DNA from 4 places in the Neobacillus sp. GCM10027624 genome. Region 3 is predicted to be linked to each of the others. Evidence: riboswitches for the same ligand, from Rfam matches in the RefSeq annotation. Region 3 holds a riboswitch; each other region holds the start of a gene.
The links. A riboswitch is a leader RNA that binds a small molecule or an ion and turns the genes downstream of it on or off. The one in region 3 is predicted to bind S-adenosylmethionine.

Region 1 (5,108 bases), on a different contig from region 3:
CCGGTTTCCATTGAAAAATGAACATGATTTAACGCTTTTACCCCAGGGAACTCAATTGATATGTTGCTCATTTCTAATGTTGTCTTTTCCAACGTGTTATCCCCCTTTCAAGAAAACACTCTCTTCATCAACTGAAAAAGAGAGTGTAACCAGAACTGCTTTATTTCTTATAATGATCTTTTAGAGTCTTCATCCAATCCTCTTCAAATGCAGTAGATTGACCCCATCCCGGTATTATATCTGCTAGATTGACCATATTAACCGGCTGTTTAGACTTTTGCAAATCACTTTGAGATACAAGCGACGCTTCAAGGTCATATGATTTTGGAGTTTCTTCTTTTGCTAGTTTCTTTGCTAGTATTCTCATATCAACGGCACCAATCAATTTAGGATCAACGGCAGCCGTAGACTTCCAAGCACTACCTTGGCGCTGAATTTCTTGTAAATCGGAATTGGAAACATCAATTCCATAGATTTTTACTTCTTCACGGCCTGCTTCTTTCAAGGCACGTGCGGCACCGATTGCGAATGCATCCCATGTAGCAAAAATCGCATCTAATTTGCCTTTTGGATATTTATTAAGCATCGCGGCAACTGCATTTTGCGTTTGGACACTTGTATCAGCAGCGGCTACTCCAAAGCGGTCAACCTCTTTGATACCAGGATTTTTCTTAAGAACATCTTGATAAATCTTATTTCTTCTTACCATTGCCGGGAATCCGTCTACCCAAAGATATGCAATATTAGCTTTTCCGTTTGTATCTTTTACTAATTGATTAAGGGTTAATTGCGCTAGCTTTTCATCATCTTGAGAAGTTAACGTGACACCATCCACATCCGCTAGTTTTGGATTTGAGTCGAAGGTAACAACGCTTTTCCCTTTTTCAACAATCTTCTTCACATCATTGACGGTTGCATCATCATCTCCATGCGAAATAATGTAACCATCATAGTTTTGATCCAATGCTTGGTTAATCGCATCATGGAATTTTGCAGTATCTCCATTAGCCGTAAATACATCGACTTGGAAGCCAAGTGCTTCCCCTTCTTGCTTGGCACCAGCTAAAAATTGTGCTGTATGATCGTCTCCACCGATTTTACGGATGACCTTAATTTTAAAATGATTTCCCTTGGCATATGCAGCTGGTACGCCTTTTAATGAAACATTTTTGTCTCCGCTTGCTTGTTTTGTTGTACCCCCGGAAGCACAGCCTGTTAAAAGCAGTGTAGCGGCTAGTGCTGAAACGAGTGTACTTTTTAATAGATTTTCCCCCATCTTTCATGCTCCCCCTTTTTTCTATTGCTGTCCTATACCAAGTTGGAGGGTCCCTTTTTCTGAAAAATAAAAAACCTCTCTGAAAAGAGAGGTTTAAAATCACTAGTAAAAGGGATTTCTCCTCTCTTATCTCTCAAAACAACTAATTGTTTTGCAGGATTTAGCACCAATTCCGATTAGGAACGGTTGCTGGGCATCATAGGGCCAGTCCCTCTGCCACTCTTGATAAGAGAACGCAATATTATATGAATCTAGTTTTTATAATAAACTTATTTTAACTCCTATTATCAAATTGTCAATAGTGTTTTGAATATTTTTAATAGAATAACTTTAACTATTTCTAATGAAACTTTAATTGTAATAAAATTAAATTCGGCACTATAATATTTAGATAAACGAAATATTTTTAGAAAGAAGTGCTAATTATCGTGTATCAACAGGAAAGTGCAAAGCGAAACCTAAGGATCATGTGGTTTGCCAACTTTTTTGTTGGCGGCAGCATGACGATGGTGCTGCCTTTTATTTCACTATATATTGAGTCGATGGGGAACTTTTCAGAAAAATATGTTCAGCACTGGGCTGGATTAACGTTCGGTATCACCTTTGTGTCCGCTTTTATCTTCTCACCTATTTGGGGAAAAGTTGGCGACCGGTTTGGCAGAAAAAAAATTCTCATTTATTCCGGAGTAGGAATGGGAACCTCCATTTTACTAATGGGGTTTGCCCACACTGTTTTTCAATTATTTATGCTCCGCTTCTTTATGGGGTTTTTCTCTGGTTTTATTTCCATGTCTCAGGCATACATTTCTACTCAGACACCGAAAAATATTGCTGGAAGAGTATTGGGGACACTTCAGACAGGCAGTATTACCGGTTCCTTATTGGGTCCTATGCTTGGGGGTGTTTTAGCGGATTCACTCGGCTATGCAACCTCTTTTAAATGGACATCTATTTCCATTTTCATTTCAGCCTTTTTGGTTATATTCACCAAAGAGTTCCGCATTGAAGCCAACAAAAGCACGAAATCTCATTACTCAAGTAAAGAGGTTTTAATGCATATCATAAAAAACCCTGTTTTTTTAACGGTTATTTTACTTTCATCTCTTGAACAGATTGCTCATTTTAGTGTTCAGCCGATTCTTTCTTTATTTGTCAGTGACCTGCACGGAAAAACAAATGTGGCATTTTATTCTGGAATTGCTTTCTCCGCAGCTGGCCTGGGAAACTTGATGATGACGAAACGATGGGGGAAAATCTCGGACAAGTACGGCTATACGAAAATCTTAATTACCCTACTCTTGGCGGCGGGACTAATCTATTTACCAGGGGCCGCTGTCACACAGTTTTGGCAGCTGGTTATCATCCGTTTTGTTCTTGGCGTTTTAATCGGCGGCGTGGTTCCAACTCGAATTGCTTATATCCGGCAGGAAGCACCGATTGCAATGCAAGGAGAGGTGCTTGGTTATAATACAAGTTTTCGTTTTTTCGGAAATATTATCGGACCGATGCTCGGTGGTTTTATTTCCGGAACTTTTGGATATTCCGCCGTATTTATCAGTACAAGCGCCTTACTTATTATTAGTGGGTTGATTTTATTTGCTGCTGTCCACTATCAGCCAAAGCTTTTAAAGCATACAGCATAGGCCGCATGTGAAAACATACGGCCTTTTCTAATCGCTATTTTGCTATTTTCGCTTCTAAACTAGTAAAATCAATCTCTTTATAATAACTGTTCTTCACTAAAATATTCGGACCAAGACAAGAAACCGCCGGACAGTGACAATTCAATTCATTTGCGATACTTGAAGTTTGCCAAGCTTGATAGGCATCCTCAAGCCTTGTCGTTTGAATATTTCCAAGCGCCGGGGTATCGCCAAAATCCGTGACAATAATATCACCGTTGAAAATGTTTACATTTAAACGTGAACGGCCGTCAGGATCATTTCTCACGGTAACATTTTTGCTTTCGTATAGTCGTCGCAAAAGATTCATATCCTCTTGGTTATGGCTGCAAGGATAGAATGGCAGCGTCCCAAACAGCATCCACACATTTTCATCTCTAATGTCTAGTAAATGATGGATCGCCCCTCGAATTTCGTCCAGTGTTAATGTCTCAAGATTGCTGGCAAAATCACTTGGGTACATCGGGTGCACTTCATGACGCTGGCAAAGCATTTCCTCAACAATTTGCCGGTGAATTTTTTCTAAATGAGGCAATGTCCGTTTATTCAACATCGTTTCCGCCGATACCATTACTCCCGACTTTACGAGTTCACGGCTGTTTTCTATCATTCTTTCAAAGTATTTTTCTCGTTGACTGTATTCAGGCTGCTTTTCCATTCTGGCAAAGCCTCCTTCTACAAAGTCATCTATCGTTCCCCAGTTATGTGAAATATGTAATACATCCAGATATGGAATAATTAATTCATAACGGTCTAAATCCAGCGTTAAATTAGAATTAATCTGTGTCCGCACGCCACGCTCATGAGCATATTTTAAAATGGGTCCCACATAATTTTTTACCGAGGAAAGGGAAAGCATCGGCTCACCGCCAGTGATACTTAGCGATCTTAACATCGGAATTTCCTCTAACCGCTGCAGCAGTAAATCAAGGGGAAGTGCTTCTGGGTCCTTTGACTGTAGAGTATACCCTACAGCACAATGCTCACATCGCATATTACAAAGGGTTGTCGTGGTGAATTCAATATTACTTAACTGAAGTTTTCCATATTGCTCAACATCTAAATAAGCTTCCCACGGATCAAACAATGGGGTAATTTTCTTCATATTTGGCATGATAAATCTCCTTACTATCAGTCTTTCAAAACCTTTCCCATTCTAACATAAGATATTCTCTTAGCAAGAAAACCATGACCCAAAAGGCCGCAATCAATTATTTTTGCGGCCCCTCAAATCTACATTATTTTCAAATTCCCGGGAAATATCGACAAAAAGCTATATGATTATTTTTCTTTACTCATGAAATAAAGATAGCCCTTTATCATGAAATAGCTGACTTCGTCCGGCAGAAGCTCCTTAATCGGCTTTAAGCGCTCACGACCTGCTTCTTCTACCGCTTTTTCCAATAAATGAACGTATTCAGAAGGAATAATCGTTGAAAACTCAACCCCTAATCCCTGCTGAGCACATTGAATTAAATGGTTTTCGATAGTACTAATAGATAAATCTCTCTGTTTTGCAATCTCTTTTAAAGATAAGTTGTTTTGAAAAAGTTTAAGGGTTTCCAAATGGGAATCCCCTACTGCTTTTTTCGTAGGCTTTTTTGCCGGTTGTGCTTCAGTTATGAGCTCACTTTGGTAATCGGGATGCGCCTCACAAAATTCACGAATTGCCTGAATAAAATCGAGACCATACTTTTTCAGCTTCATTTCACCAACACCGCTTACTTGTAAAAACGCTTCACTGGATTTCGGCATTTTGGCGCACATATCCTTTAATGCTGCATCTGAAAAAATGACAAATGGCGGTACTTTTTCCGCCTCGGCAATTCTTTTTCTGACTTCACGTAGTTCTTCAAATAATGGATCGCTTATCGATACTTGCTTAACAGTAGCAATTTCCCTTCTGTGAACCTGCTGTTTTCCCAAAAGAACTTCTTTCCCCTTGGGCGGAACATAAAGTGTTGGAAAGGTTCCCTGTTCAATCGCGATTAATTCTTGTGAAATCAAAAACTCAATGAAATCACCGACATCCTTTGCACCTTGGTCCTTCATGATTCCATAAGTGGTGAGCGTGTTAAACCCCATATCGGTTACTTTTTTATTTTTTGAGCCTGTTAACACTTGCGCAATAAGTGTTTTTCCGAAACGTT
Region 2 (5,108 bases), on a different contig from region 3:
AAGGATTATCCCAAGAAAAAAAAAATCTGTCAACTATTTTTTGAAAATTTCTAAGGAACTTATTCTTCTGACAGCTTCTTTAAGTCTTTCCTCGTCTGTTAATAATCCAACACGAACATACCCTTCACCAAAGCTGCCAAAGCCAATCCCGGGCGCAACCATAATATGGGCTTGGTCAAGTAGAAGATTGGCAAATTCCTCAGAAGTAAATCCATTGGGAACCTTTAACCAGGCAAAAAACGATCCTTTCGGTGCCGTTACCTCCCAGCCAATCGTTCTAAGTCCATCAATTAAAATATTCCTTCTACGTTCATACAGTTTGTTTTGCTCCCATACACAATCCTGCGGTCCCGTTAATGCTTCCGCAGCCGCTTCCTGTACGGCGCCAAACAGACTAACATATAAGTGATCCTGCAAAAGCTCAATTGATGAAATGATACTTTCATTTCCTACAGCAAACCCTACACGCCAGCCAGCCATATTATAAGTTTTAGACAATGTATAGATTTCGATTCCAACCTCTTTTGCTCCCTCTACCTGTAAAAAGCTTAAAGGTTTTTCCCCGTCAAAGCCAATTGCACCATAAGCAAAATCATGTACAACGCAAAGATTATGTTCGTTTGCTAGCTTAACGGTTTCAGAGAAAAACTCCTCTGTTGCGGTCGCTCCTGTAGGATTATTCGGATAGTTAAGAAACATTAATTTTGCATTTGTTAAAGCTTCTTGTGATAATTCCTCATAATCAGGTAAAAAATGATTTTTTTCCCTTAAGGGCATTGTAACCATTTTTGCCTGTGCAAGGGCTACCCCGGACCAATAATCCGGATATCCTGGGTCAGGAACTAGGATGGTATCGCCTGGATTTAATAGGCATAACGGTAATTCAACCAAACCTGCTTTTCCGCCAAATAAAATCGCAATTTCTTTGTCGGGGTTAACAGAAACACCATATTCCCTTTGATAAAATTCTGCTGCCGCCTGCTTCAAATATTGAAAACCCTGAAAAGGCGAATATTTATGATTTATCGGTTTCTCGGCGGCTTCTTTTAGCTTCTCAACAATATGTTTTGGGGTTGGTTGATCGGGGTTACCCTGACCTAAATTAATGACATCATGACCTGCTTTAATGTATTGCCCCACTTTTTTTACTAATGACGCAAAAAATTGTTTCGGTAGATTTTCTAATAGATTTGATGGTGGAAAAGTGTTCAAATGTTCTCACCTGCTTAAAAAGTAAATTATTATTGAAATTCTAGTCACAAATGATATTACTTTTATAACGGCTTGTAAAGTAAAAATTTTACTGCTTCCATTTTCGAAGATAGAAAACCTGAATATTATAAATAATTTTTTAAAAATATTGACACTATTATTATATTACTGTTATTATTTCAACATATTGAAAAAAATGAAAATTAGATTTTCTCTTATCACGAGCTGGCTGAGGGATTTGGCCCTTTGAAGCCCAGCAACCGACCGAAATTCCATTGTAAAATGGGGCGCAGCTGCGCCGGGAATCCTCCCACAAGGCACGGTGCTAATTCCAACAGAAAGATTACTTTCTGAGAGATAAGAGGTGCGAAGAACAAAAAACAATTGTCCTTTAGCCTCTTTCAAATGAGAAAGAGGCTTTTTTCGTTTGAAAAAGCCTCTAATAAACAGGAGGAATAAATCATGAGTATTTTAAATCTAGAAGCGTATCAGCCTTTAAAGGAAACCACCGCAATCCAGCTAGCATTAGAACTGAATATATTTGATGCAGAGTCACAACTAACCTGTAAGGAAATTGGGGATGGGAATTTAAACTTAGTTTTTCATCTCGTAGAGCAAAAAAGTAGTAAAAGTATTATTATTAAACAAGCTCTACCTTATGCGAAAGTTGTTGGAGAAAGCTGGCCGTTGACCGTTAAAAGAGCAAAAATCGAAGCCGACGCTTTAAAAATATTTGGTCATCTTGCACCAGCCTACGTTCCGGAAGTTTATTATACCAATGATATATTAGCCGTAACTGTGATGGAGGACCTTTCCCATCTTTCCATTGCAAGAACTGGATTTATCAATGGGGAAACCTATCCTTTAATTTCAAAGCATCTTGGTGAATATCTAGCGAAAACATTATTTTATACCTCCGATTATTCGTTAGGACCAGCGGTAAAAAAGGAGCAAGTACAAAATTTTATTAATCCGGAACTATGCAATATAACAGAAGACCTTATTTTTACGGATCCTTATTATGATGCTGAAACGAATGAATTTGAAGAGGGTTTGCGCGCTGATGTTGAATCCCTTTGGAAAGATGACGAGTTAATCTTTCATGTTTCCGTGTTGAAAAAAAGTTTTTTAACAGAAGCAGAAAATCTACTTCATGGTGATTTGCACACGGGAAGTATGTTCGCAAATAACTCCGAGACAAAAGTGATTGATCCCGAATTTGCTTATTATGGTCCTGCTGGATTTGATATAGGGCAGGTATTTGCAAATTTACTGTTCCAAGTCATTGTTAACAATGATAAACGCAATATCTTTATTAACCATGTCGAGACGGTCTGGAATGTTTTTCATAAAGAATTCAGCCGCCTTTGGGAAGTAGAAAATAAAGAGAAATTAGTAAATACCCAATTATTTTTGAACCACGTTCTCTCAAAATACTTTGAGGATGCCCTTGGATTTGCAGGCTGTGAATTGATTAGAAGAACAATTGGCCTTGCCCATGTGGCCGATTTGGACCGTATTGAAGATGAAAATGTCAGATTAACCGCAAAAAGAAAATCATTGGAATTAGGGACATTACTCATTAAACAGCGGAAGGAAATAAAAGAGCTGACTCAATTTATCACTGTTGTAAAAGAAACGATTAAATAGCAAAAGCAATCCGCCCGGATTGCTTTTCATTTTGAATTTCCTAAGAGTGGAAGGATAATGGTAAAAGTGCTTCCCTTCCCTATTTCACTTTCTATTTGAATGGTTCCCTGATGTTCTTCAATAATCCGGTAACTTACCATTAAACCTAGTCCGGTCCCCCGTTCCTTAGTCGTATAAAAAGGTTCACCTAGTTTTTTTATTTTTTCTTCCGGAATTCCCGCCCCTTCATCGCAAATCGAAATCCGAATTTGGTTATTTTCTGTTTGGTTGATTTTAATTAAGATATTACCGCCATCCGGCATTACTTCTATAGCATTTTTGATAATATTGATAAAAACCTTTTTTAATTGATTCGGTTCACAAAAAATAAGCGGAAGGTTGTTTTCATAACTCGTAATAAATTGTACATTATGCAAGACTGCTTGAGCGTTCAGAAGGTCAACCGTTTCCTTCATTATTTGTTTAATATCTTTTTCCTGAAACCGTTTTGCCTGTGGCTTTGCTAAAATCAAAAACTCATTAATGATTGAATCGATACGCTGTAATTCTGATGTTATAACTTGATAATACATTTCATGTTCTGATTTAATACTGCCTTCAAGTAATTGAATAAAGCCCTTTAAGGCCGTCATTGGATTACGAATTTCATGCGCAATCCCGGCAGCAAGCTCTCCTATTACGTTTAACGTATCGGATTTACGAAGCTGCTCCTGTATTTCCATCTTTTCGGTAATATCTTTAATTACCGTAAAGTTTAAGCCCTCAACAATCTCGTGTTTTGATGAATAATCAAAATATCTTTTTTGGCCTTCTTCTGATTCAATAATAATCGTCGAAGAATGCTTCCCCATATCCATTACTTGTTCAACATGTTTGATGATTTCTTGTTTGAAATTAGTATCACTGAATAATCTAAAAAGATCCTTGCCAATCAAAAGGTCTTTAGAAAGACCAAATATGTCTTCTGCACTGCTATTAAGATCGACAATCTGAAATTGATCATTCCATAAAAGAAGCCCGTCAATCGAATCCTCAAAAATCCTTCTAAACTTCCGTTCACTTTTTTTTAGTTTCCTTAATTCTTCAAGAAATGGATACTTAGGGTTATTTCTATTCCCAACGTGGGTATTCCTATTTTCTTCTATATGTATATTACCTGCTTCATTTATAGGTAAAGCGTTATTTTTCTGAACTTGCTTTTCCACGTATCGCCACCCCACGACTTCCAATAATGTAGCTCCACTCATCATATTATAAGTTTATATATTCTACATTATAGAACAAAAATCCTCTATAGTACTCCTTTTCTACTATAAAAAGGCAAAACGCTAAGCGCTTTGCCTTTCTTCACTTATAACATAGGGTTTTCATGCTTGGCTTTTAACCGCTGCCATCTTTTTTCTACTTCTGCTTCAAATTCTTCTAAAATTGGTTTGTTTTCATCTTTTAAAAGGTGCTTTGTCTTGCCCATATATTTAAGCCAATCAGCAAGTGGAATCCGTTTGTTTTTCTCTTCCGGATTATAGGTAATATTGGTAACTCCCTGTTCCACCTCATAAAGTGGGAAGAAACAGGAGTTTACAGCTTCTTCTACAATGGTTGTACCGTACCGGTCATCCGATTTCCAATTTAATGGACAGGTAATCAAGATTTTCCCATAAACAGTCCCAACATTTTGTGCATACCACTGAGCCTTTGCTCCCTTTTTAATCAAATCTTGCGGGAATGCTTCAGATCCTGTAAACACATATGGAATATTCGTAGCTGCCATGATTTGAGCAGTATCCTTATGATGAAAGGCTTTTCCGCGTTGTGCCTTTCCTACGCCCGATGTGCTCGTCATATGGCCAAGTGGAGTGGAATAAGACATTTGCGAACCCGTATTCATGTAGCCTTCATTATCATATTCAAGCATGATCAGTTTATGACCGCGAAGGGCTGTACCAATTGCTGAGCCCATTCCAATATCCATTCCGCCGTCACCAGTAATCATAACAAATGTGGCATCATCCGATACTTGAATTTCCCCCCTGCGCTTCAATTCCATAAAGGCTTCAACTGTTCCCGAAAGCGTAGCTGCCCCGTTTTGGAATAAATTGTGCATCATCGTTTGCTTATGTGAACTATGCGGATAAGCAGTAGTCGTAACATAGGCACAGCCAGTTTGGAAAAGCGTGACAATATCGCCTTCAATTCCTTTAAAAAACAGTTCAAGACCTGCGAAAATTCCACAGCCTGGGCAGGCT
Region 3 (5,108 bases):
CGGATCCGTTAGTGCGGACCTTTGATATGGTAAGAAAAACGGAGGCTGGAAAATGAAATTTGTAACTTTTGAAAAAAGTAATAAAACGGTTCGGGCCGGCCTCTTGTTAAACGAAGAGTATGTTGTTGATCTGATTGAAGCAACAGGCGATGAACTTCCTGCTAACTTACTAGACTTTATCATTTCCCATGAGCAATATATGAAAAAGGCTGCTGAGCTTATTTCGATTTCAGTTGAAGATTCCGCAGTATATCGAATAGCAGATATTCGCTTAAAAGCTCCATTACCCGTACCGAAGAGTTTCCGAGATTTTTATGCATTTGAGGAGCATGTAAAAACGGCAAGAGAAAACAGGGGACTTGAAATGATTCCGGAATGGTATGAGATACCTGTATTTTATTTTTCCAATCATTTAGCCATAAATGGACCAGAAGAGGAAATTATCAAGCCGGAAGAATCAGATTGGCTGGATTATGAGCTAGAAGTTGCTTGTGTCATCGGCAAAGAGGGCAGAAATATTCCTGCAGCTGAAGCAGACAAGTATATTTTCGGCTATTGTATATTAAATGATTGGAGTGCAAGAGATCTTCAGCGTAAGGAAATGAAGGTAGGACTTGGCCCTGCAAAGGGGAAGGATTTTGCCACTTCTATAGGACCGTGGATTGTAACGAAGGATGAATTGGAACCATTGAAGGCGGGAAAAGGCTTTAATCTAGCCATGAAGGCGCGTGTAAATGGGGTTCTTCTATCGGAAGGGAATATGAAAGACATTTACTACTCTTTTGCTGAAATGATTGAAAAGGCCTCCAAAGGAGTGACACTATACCCCGGGGAAATCATCGGGTCTGGGACTGTTGGGACAGGGTGTATTCTTGAGCTTGGCCCTAAGGTGCACCGCTGGTTAAAGCCCGGAGATCGTGTAGAGCTTGAGATTGAAAAATTAGGGGTTTTAAAGAATACGATTAAAGAGGGATAGAAATGAGGTGGCCGGATGTTTTATCGTCAGATGGGCAAGATTCCCCATAAACGTCATACAATCCATAAGAAGGAAGATGGCAGCCTTTACCGCGAGCAGGTGATGGGGACACGCGGGTTTTCGGGAACTCAGTCGATTTTATATCATGAATACATGCCTACCGAAGTAGTGAAATCGGAATTAGTTACGAGTTTTTTGCCGGAATATGAAGACCAGCCAAGTTTACGGCACCGTCATTTTTTTACCGGCAACGTATCCAAGCATGGAAATGCGCTAACAGGAAGACAGTACATTTTAGGTAATCAGGATTTGCTGATTGGAACTGCAAATGTGACGGAAGGAATGCCTAGCTTTTATCGAAACGGCGATGGCGATGAAATGCTCTTTATTCACCATGGTTCCGGAAAGCTTGAGACGATGTTTGGAACGATTTCTTACCGGCCGGGGGATTATTTAGTAATCCCAATTGGAACAATTCATCGAGTGATTCCAAATGGAAATGAAACGACTAAAATGCTGTTTGTAGAATCCTTTAGCCAAATTACAACACCAAAAAGGTATCGTAATGAATACGGGCAGCTTTTGGAACATAGTCCGTTTTGCGAGCGGGATATCCGTGGTCCGGAGTCGTTACAGACGTTTAATCAAAAGGGCGAGTTTGAGGTCTTAACGAAATCAAGAGGAAATATCCATTCACATATCCTTGGCCATCATCCGCTCGATGTGGTTGGCTGGGATGGGTACCTCTATCCTTGGGCGTTTAATATAGAGGATTTCGAACCGATTACGGGAAGGGTCCATCAGCCGCCGCCTGTTCACCAGACCTTCGAAGGAAATAATTTTGTGGTATGTTCCTTTGTGCCAAGATTATATGATTATCATCCGCAGTCAATACCGGCACCATATTACCATAGCAATGTGAATAGTGATGAGCTCCTCTATTATGTTGACGGTAATTTTATGAGTAGAAAGGGGATTCAAGAGGGCTCGATAACGCTTCACCCAAGTGGCATCCCGCATGGGCCTCATCCTGGGAAAACAGAAGCAAGCATTGGCAAAAAAGAAACATTGGAACTAGCTGTTATGATTGACACGTTTCATCCATTGAAGGTTGTAAAAGCCGCAGCTGCAGTTGAAGATCTTGATTATATGTACTCTTGGGTGGAAAAAAAGTAATAAATATTTTAAACTCTCAGAATTATTATGGTGTAAAAGTATTGTCTTTTTGTAAAAACTGTGCGATACTTATTGGCAAATGAAATAAATTCCATAAAATTTATTCTTATCCAGAGAGGTGGAGGGACTGGCCCTGCGAAACCTCAGCAACCCCTGATTATTTCAGGAAGGTGCTAATTCCAACAGAGTAGACATACTCTGGGAGATAAGAGGTCGGTATCGTTTATCCAAAGGCCTCTTATGACAAGAGGCCTTTTTATTTTTTATTTTGTAAAGTTATTGTCGTATTCAATGAAACAATCAGAATACATCTATTATAAAAGGGGGGATCGTCATGGAGGAAAGCAAAGTTTTGCAAGCACCAGTTGCTTACGCGAAAATATTACAAGACTCTAAGGGGATTGGCTTTGAACAGTCCTGTGACAGAAAAACAGGGTTTTTGCTAAAAGGATTGGCTTCCTCAAAATCTAAAGGAAATTTCTTAGAGCTGGGAACGGGAGCAGGGGCATCTGCTTCATGGATTATTGAGGGAATGGATAGTGACAGCAGGCTTACGACGGTTGACATAGATGCGAGTGTGCAATCTATTGCTAAGAGGTACCTCGGGCAAGACAGGAGAGTGTCATTCCGTTGCGAGGACGGAGCGGCTTTTATTCAAAAAATGTCGGAGCAATTTGATTTTATTTTTGCTGACACCTGGCCGGGGAAATTCGAGCTACTTGATAAAACCTTAGATCATTTAAATGTGGGAGGGTTTTATGTGATTCATGATTTGCTTCCCGATGGAAGAGTGCCGGAAGAATATAGAATCAAAGCCCCTAAACTGGTTGATACACTCCGAAAACGAGATGATTTGGTGATAACAGAAATGGATTGGTCGACCGGGCTGTTACTGGCAATCAAGACCAATATATGAGTTTATTAAGAAATTTGAACTGAAAGAGTAATTTCTACCATGAATCTTGTCTAAAATTAAAATAACAATATCTCTATGACAGGGAATACTTGATAGCAGTATATCAAGTTGAGTGAAACAAAAGAGGTGAAATTTATGGATTTGGAATTTATTCATCATAAATTAAAAACACATACTCCGACCATACTGGGAAGTGAAAAATTTTCCAAGTATGCAGTACTTTTACCTCTTATTCAAAAAGAGGATGGAATCCATATCCTGTTTGAAGTCCGGTCAATGGAGCTCAGGAGACAGCCGGGAGAAATTTGTTTCCCAGGCGGAAGGATTGATTCTGACGATTCTGATGAGAAAGGAGCGGCAATACGGGAAACCCTTGAGGAACTTGGAATAAAAAGAGAAAATATCTCGAAAGTATTTCCTTTGGATTATATGGTTTCACAGTTTGGTATGATTATTTATCCCTTCGCTGGATTTATTGATTGTCCTGAATCGATACAACCTAATCCAGCTGAAGTGGGGGATGTTTTTTCGGTACCCATTTCCTTTTTCTTAAATAATAATCCTGAAGTTTACAATTTGAATTTTAAAGTTGAACCGGAGAAAAACTTTCCGTTGGAGTTAATTCCGGGGGGAGAAAATTATAAATGGCGGACAAGAGGATTGGACGAATATTTCTATATTTATGAAGAAAAGGTTATATGGGGATTAACTGCCAAGATTCTTTTTCATTTTATTGAACTCATTCGTTAAATTTTATTTATAGGAAAACAGTGGGCTTTAATAGTTGAAATTTTACTACTTTTTTGGTCTAATTGTATTAATGTCCACTGCAAATAAACAAATGTCCTCAATGGGAGGAAAAAAACTATTGATTATTTTCAGAATTAGAATAAAATTAAGATTATATTTTTAAAGATTAGGAGTTGTAAGAAATGAAGGTCGTTAAATTTGGAGGATCGTCTTTAGCATCAGGAAAACAATTAGAGAAGGTTTTCCAGATTGTTGTTTCAGACCCTGCCCGGAAGGTAGTAGTCGTTTCGGCACCAGGAAAAAGATTTTCTGAAGATGAGAAGGTAACGGATTTATTGATTGAGTGTGCTGAACTTTCCTTGCAGAATCAGGATCCAAAAGAAAAATTAGCTGCTGTAGTTGCAAGATATGCGTTAATTGCTGAAGAATTAGCCATTTCTTCAGATGTCATTCATGAAATTGAGAATGACCTAAAAAGAAGAGTTTCCTCGGATAAGAGTAATCCTGAACGGTTTATGGATTTAATGAAGGCTAGCGGAGAGGATAACAACGCAAAATTAGTTGCTGCCTATTTCCAATCGCAAGGTGTCGATGCCTCTTATGTTGATCCTAAGGATGCAGGACTTCTTGTCAGTGATGAGCCAGGAAATGCCCAAACTCTACCGGAATCATATTCAAAATTAGCCTCACTTCATGATCGACGAGGAATTTTAGTATTCCCAGGATTTTTTGGCTATAGCAAGGAAGGGGATGTATTTACCTTTTCACGAAGCGGATCAGATATTACCGGTTCAATCCTTGCCAATGCTTTAAAGGCCGATCTTTATGAAAACTTTACCGATGTGGATGCCGTTTATTCCGTTAATCCGTCATTAGTGAGCCACCCAAAGGAGATCAAAGAATTGACATATCGTGAAATGCGTGAGCTTTCCTATGCAGGATTTTCTGTTCTTCATGATGAAGCGCTTGTTCCGGCCTTCCGTGCAGGAATCCCAGTGAATATCAAAAATACAAATAATCCATCTGCACCCGGTACAAGAATTGTTTATGAACGCGATAATACAAACGGTCCAGTTATCGGAATTGCCAGTGATGAAGGCTTCTGCAGTATTTATGTAAGTAAGTATTTAATGAATCGAGAGGTTGGGTTTGGCCGCAAGCTTCTTGGTATTCTAGAGGAGTTTGGCCTATCCTATGAACACACTCCTTCCGGTATTGATGATATCTCGGTGATTTTAAGAGAGAATCAGCTTGCTCCAGGGATGGAGGAAGAAATTAAAAGACGTATTG
Region 4 (5,108 bases), on a different contig from region 3:
TTTTATAAACATTGAGAGCTTCCTTATTCAAATCAGGTTCATACGTTTCGGAAACCTTGATTACTCCATACACTTCATTGTTCGAAACAAGTTTAACTTCCTCGCCAACTACCAGTGTTCCCGCCACTTCATAAGAAACTGGCAGTGTTACAGGGATGGACCAGATTGTATCGTCTGCCAAGCGCATACGTTCTACTACTGATTCGTAATCTGCTTTTCCAAGGAAACCCGTTAACGGGCTGAATACACCAACGCCGATTAGTTCTAAATCACTTAGAGCGACTGCATCAATTTCGATTTCTTTTTCTACATTTGAAAAATTATAATTGGGATCATATGCCTGAATTAGTTTTCCTCCATGAGGTTTTGATACAAATGACATCTACAATCAACCTTTCTTTACTAGTTTTATTTTTTTGAAATATTTGCTTGAGAAATTGCCCCTTGTGATGCAGATCGTTTCATTAAGAACATCACGCCTAAAACGGAAATCACTACGCCTGCTATTGCAACGATTGAGTATCCATTTTTTTCAATCAATAACTGAATAATCGTATAGGACAGCACCATTGATAATACCGGAGAAACCATCCATACTGTTAAAAGCTGCACGACAATATCCTTTTTTAAAACGGATTTCCCATGCTTGGCAAAACCAATTCCAATAATCGAAGACGTCGTGATTTGCGTTAACGGAACTGGAATCCCGAATAAAGAGGCAATTGTAACAATGCTTGCTCCCGTTCCTGAAATCACACAACCCTCTTCGAGCTTAAGCTTCGTAATTTTTTTCCCGTTTGTTTCAAGCACGCGGTGTCCAAAAAGAATTGCTCCTAACGCTACAGCTAAGCCGCCCCAAAGAATGGCATCACCAGTGGACATCAATTTTGCAGCTACGAGCGGGCCTACCGCATTCGCCACATTGTTCATTCCAGCTGAAAAAGCTTCAAACAATCCCATAAAGACAACTAGAATCGCTAAAAACGGTCCTGCTTTCGGCTTTTCAATCAATCGTTTGATAAACTTTATTTTTAAAATGGTTGCCGCGAGAATGGCAATCACAAAGGCAGCAAACGGTGTAAGCAGCCAGAACATCGCAATCCAGATGAACTTGCCGACAAATACGGATTGGTAAACCACCCCGGCTCCAACCACTGCCCCAACTGCAACTTCACTGGTCGAAAGCGGTATGCCAAATATATTGGCTAAAAACAGTGATAACGCCGCTGATGCTAAAACAATTAACGCAATCGCAACAGTAAAAGTGCTGCTAGGAACAATTCCACCGCCAATTGTTTTTACTACTTCACCGCCGCCTAGCCATGCACCGAAAAAAACGGCAATGGCGCAAAGAAATAGTGCGACCCGCTTTTTTACTACTCCTGCCCCGTATGAAATTCCCATTGAGGCAGCTGCACCGCTAGCTCCAATATTTACTGCAAAAAATAAACCGATGGTAATGGCAATGATTGTAAGCATCAGGATGACCTCCCTTCTCCCGGATTAAAGTTCAACTTACTTTGTGTGCAAACCACACTCAGTTTTCCCACTTCCGGACCATCTCCCTGCACGGGAATCTCCATCTGCCGCAACCGGTTGTGTACAAGGGAAACATCCAATACTTGGATAGTTTTGATCATGCAATTGATTATACGGAAGATCTTTTTCACGGATGTACGCCCAAACCTCATCCCACGTCCAGTGAATGAGCGGGCAGATTTTAATATTTTCAAATTTTTCATCCTTATTAAGGAATTGTGTATCCTTGCGCGTTGGAGATTGTTCCCGGCGAAGTCCCGAGATCCAAGCTTCTTTCGTCGTTAAGGTCTCTCTTAACGGAATCACTTTTCTAATTTGGCAGCAAAGATTCGGGTCTTTCTTCCATAGCGCCGACCCATACTGCTCTCTTTGTTCATCTAGATTCAAGGCTGGCTGCTTCCGCTCTATTCTTAGAGAAGGAAAGCGGGCTTCAATTTTATCAATGACATCATAGGTTTCCGGAAAATGCAGGCCTGTATCTAAAAAAACAATATGGGCATCCGGTTTTACCTGCTGAATCAGGTCAATTAATACAATTGCTTCTGCACCGAAGCTTGAGGCATAGACGATTTTGTCTTCGGAATAATTTTGGTAAGCCCACTCTAAGACAGCACGGGCCCCTTTTGTTTCATCCTCTGTTTGAAAGTTGCCTGAGATCTGATTCCAGTTTTCATAGGTCACAGCTTTTGTCATCTTGGGAAAACTCCTTCCTTTAAAAAACAATTTTTCACTTAGCTCCGCCTTTTTCTTTTTAAAAAAGGCAGTCTGCCACCGGTTAAAGTGAAGACTGCCTCTAGTTTTTCTAGTCAGCGTTTCTTATTGGTTTGTAGACGAACCTTTTCGTTTTTCTCTATTTGCACTACTTTTCCATCCTGGACAACAAGTGTGATTGATCCGAAATTCAATGTTTCAAGCATTTTCTCAAGATGTGAAGTAATTTCTTCCCACTCAGATGGTTTCAGCTGATTCGCCGCCTTTCAAAAAACGCCCTCCCCATTTGGAAAAGGCGTTCATACTTCTGTGTAACACCTTATCTTTCAAAATGGATTCCATTTTGCAGGAATTGGCACCTTTCTTTTGTAGGTTGCCGGGCTTCAACGGGCCAGTCCCTCAGCCGCTCTAGATAAGCGATTTATTTAATTTATATTTTATATCCTACCATACCTATAGGATTTGTCAATAATCCGTTTAAAAAATTCTTAAAATTCTGTTTCGCAATTTTTAAGATTACGATTTTAATTGATTCTGTTTCAATCAATCGTGGAAATTCGTCCCGTCCGTTGTCGCTTTGATAATTTCCGCACGAATGACAAAGTCACCAAAATGCTCCCCATCATGGCGCTCTTTCGCATAACGGGAAAGAAGCATACGAAGCTCGCTCAGAATTTCCGCTTCGCCAATGTTTTCACGGTACATTTTGTTTAGACGGCTTCCATCAAAAGCAGCACCAAGATACAAATTATATTTCCCGACGGCTTTTCCGATTAAGGCTATTTCAGCAAGTGCCGGTCTGGCACATCCATTCGGACAGCCGGTCATTCGAAGCGTAATTTCTTCGTCGCGAAGGCCGTTTTCATCAACAATCTCTTCGATTTTATCAATTAGTCCCGGTAAGTAGCGCTCACTTTCCGCCATTGCCAAGCCGCAGGTTGGCAGAGCCACACATGCCATGGAGTTACGGCGAAGCGCTGATTGATTATGGCCATCAGTTAATCCGTATTGATCCATTAGTTCGGAAATCTTTTTCTTATTCTGGCTGGATACATTGGCAATCACTAAGTTTTGATTTGGTGTCAAACGGAAATCTCCAGTATGAACTTTGGCGATTTCTTGTAAGCCAGTTTTTAACTTGTAATTAGGGAAGTCTGCCACCCGGCCATTTTGGACAAACAGGGTGAAATGCCAATTGCCGCCAACACCTTCTACCCATCCATAACGGTCGCCATTATGATCAAAATGGTAGTGTTTTGCTTCATCCAGCTTCCAGCCAAGGCGGTTTTCCAATTCTTCCTTAACCGTTTCTAAACCAAGGCGGTCCACTGTGTATTTAAAGCGGGCATTTTTTCGGATAGAACGGTTACCGTAATCGCGCTGAATCGTAATTGTTTTTTCCGCTAGCTCGACAATTTTATCCGGTGTCACGAAACCAATCACTTTTGCTACCTGTGGATAGGTCGCTTTGTCACCATGAGTACTGCCCATACCACCACCGATTGCCACGTTAAAACCAGCTAGTTTTCCGTCCTCAACAACCGCAATTAATCCTAGGTCTTGCGAAAAGACGTCAATATCATTTGAAGGTGGAACGGCAATTCCGATTTTAAACTTACGAGGCAAATATGTTAGTCCATATAATGGTTCAACCTCTTCTTCCACTTCCGGCGTACCGGCCACTCTTTCTTCATCGAGCCAGATTTCATGATAAGCCCGTGTACGCGGCAATAAATAATCACTCAAATATTTAGCCCATTCATACACTTCCGCATGAATCTCGGATTGATACGGATTCGGATTACACATTACGTTCCTGTTCACGTCTCCGCATGCTGCAAGAGTGGTTAACAGGGATTTATGAATTTCCTGGATCGTGTTTTTCATGTTCCATTTTAAGATTCCATGGAATTGAAAGGATTGTCTTGTTGTCAGTTTGATCGTTCCGTTGGCATTCTTGTCGGCAAGTCCGTCTAAAACAAGCCATTGATCCGGTGTTACTACTCCACCTGGAGCACGAACCCGCAGCATGAACTGATATGCAGGTTCTAATTTTTGTTTCTGACGCTCGTTTCGAAGATCACGGTCATCCTGCAAATAACTGCCATGATGTTTCATTAGACGGTTATCATCATCGGGAATACCAGCGCTAATTCGATCAAGCATTACTTCTTTCAGCGTGCCGCGCAGATAGTCACTTTCAACTTTAATTCGCTCAACATCGCTTGGTTTACCGTCCGGCGCTTTTAAAACTTGATTTACCATTTTTAAAAAAACTCCTCTCAGTATACATCACGCTGATAACGTTTTTGCTGCTGCATTTCAGCCAGATATTCTTCTGCTTTTTCACGGCTTAAGCCGCCTTCTTTTGCGATAATTTCAATAAAGGTATTATGGACGTCATGTGCCATATGTTTTTCATCTCCGCAGATGTATACAACTGCACCCTCTTCAAGCCATGTATATAGCTCTTTGCTTTGCTCAAGCATTCTGTGTTGTACATATACTTTTTCTTCTGTATCCCTTGAAAAAGCAACATCCAACTTTGTCAGTGCCCCATTTTTCAGCCATTTTTGCATTTCAGTCTGATATAGGAAATCGGTCACGAAATGTTGGTCACCGAAGAACAACCATGATTTCCCTTCTGCACCGTTTTCTTCACGTTCTTGAATAAAGGAACGGAACGGTGCCACACCTGTACCAGGTCCAACCATGATGATTGGTGTCTCAGGATTTTTAGGCAATTTAAAGTTTTCATTTTGCTGAATGAAAACAGATACATGATCCCCGGACTCCAGACGATCTGCTACATACGTGGAGGCAACGCCTTTTCTTTCCCTGCCATTTGCCTCATAACG

Region 1: it holds a riboswitch for S-adenosylmethionine, as region 3 does, so the genes downstream of both, ACFQZ9_RS22295 (sugar ABC transporter substrate-binding protein) here and ACFQZ9_RS23880 (O-methyltransferase) in region 3, are expected to answer to the same signal.
Region 2: it holds a riboswitch for S-adenosylmethionine, as region 3 does, so the genes downstream of both, mtnK (S-methyl-5-thioribose kinase) here and ACFQZ9_RS23880 (O-methyltransferase) in region 3, are expected to answer to the same signal.
Region 4: it holds a riboswitch for S-adenosylmethionine, as region 3 does, so the genes downstream of both, ACFQZ9_RS20930 (YezD family protein) here and ACFQZ9_RS23880 (O-methyltransferase) in region 3, are expected to answer to the same signal.

The regions. Positions count from the first base shown of each region.
Region 1 is NZ_JBHTHD010000013.1:257,361-262,468, reverse strand. Features, by position in the region: gene ACFQZ9_RS22300 (sugar ABC transporter ATP-binding protein) at 1-71, opposite strand, end outside; gene ACFQZ9_RS22295 (sugar ABC transporter substrate-binding protein) at 161-1,276, opposite strand; SAM riboswitch class I at 1,400-1,508, opposite strand; gene ACFQZ9_RS22290 (MFS transporter) at 1,744-2,919, shown strand; gene yfkAB (radical SAM/CxCxxxxC motif protein YfkAB) at 2,954-4,072, opposite strand; gene recQ (RecQ family ATP-dependent DNA helicase) at 4,240-5,108, opposite strand, start outside.
Region 2 is NZ_JBHTHD010000003.1:116,806-121,913, reverse strand. Features, by position in the region: gene ACFQZ9_RS05530 (pyridoxal phosphate-dependent aminotransferase) at 34-1,212, opposite strand; SAM riboswitch class I at 1,425-1,576, shown strand; gene mtnK (S-methyl-5-thioribose kinase) at 1,675-2,862, shown strand; gene ACFQZ9_RS05520 (PAS domain-containing sensor histidine kinase) at 2,889-4,067, opposite strand; gene ACFQZ9_RS05515 (thiamine pyrophosphate-dependent enzyme) at 4,214-5,108, opposite strand, start outside.
Region 3 is NZ_JBHTHD010000014.1:8,382-13,489, forward strand. Features, by position in the region: gene ACFQZ9_RS23865 (flavin reductase family protein) at 1-56, shown strand, start outside; gene ACFQZ9_RS23870 (fumarylacetoacetate hydrolase family protein) at 53-976, shown strand; gene ACFQZ9_RS23875 (homogentisate 1,2-dioxygenase) at 992-2,152, shown strand; SAM riboswitch class I at 2,256-2,364, shown strand; gene ACFQZ9_RS23880 (O-methyltransferase) at 2,487-3,068, shown strand; gene ACFQZ9_RS23885 (NUDIX hydrolase) at 3,204-3,818, shown strand; gene ACFQZ9_RS23890 (aspartate kinase) at 4,001-5,108, shown strand, end outside.
Region 4 is NZ_JBHTHD010000012.1:18,460-23,567, reverse strand. Features, by position in the region: gene sat (sulfate adenylyltransferase) at 1-382, opposite strand, end outside; gene cysP (inorganic phosphate transporter) at 409-1,479, opposite strand; gene ACFQZ9_RS20935 (phosphoadenylyl-sulfate reductase) at 1,516-2,232, opposite strand; gene ACFQZ9_RS20930 (YezD family protein) at 2,346-2,477, opposite strand; SAM riboswitch class I at 2,567-2,669, opposite strand; gene cysI (assimilatory sulfite reductase (NADPH) hemoprotein subunit) at 2,794-4,515, opposite strand; gene ACFQZ9_RS20920 (diflavin oxidoreductase) at 4,533-5,108, opposite strand, start outside.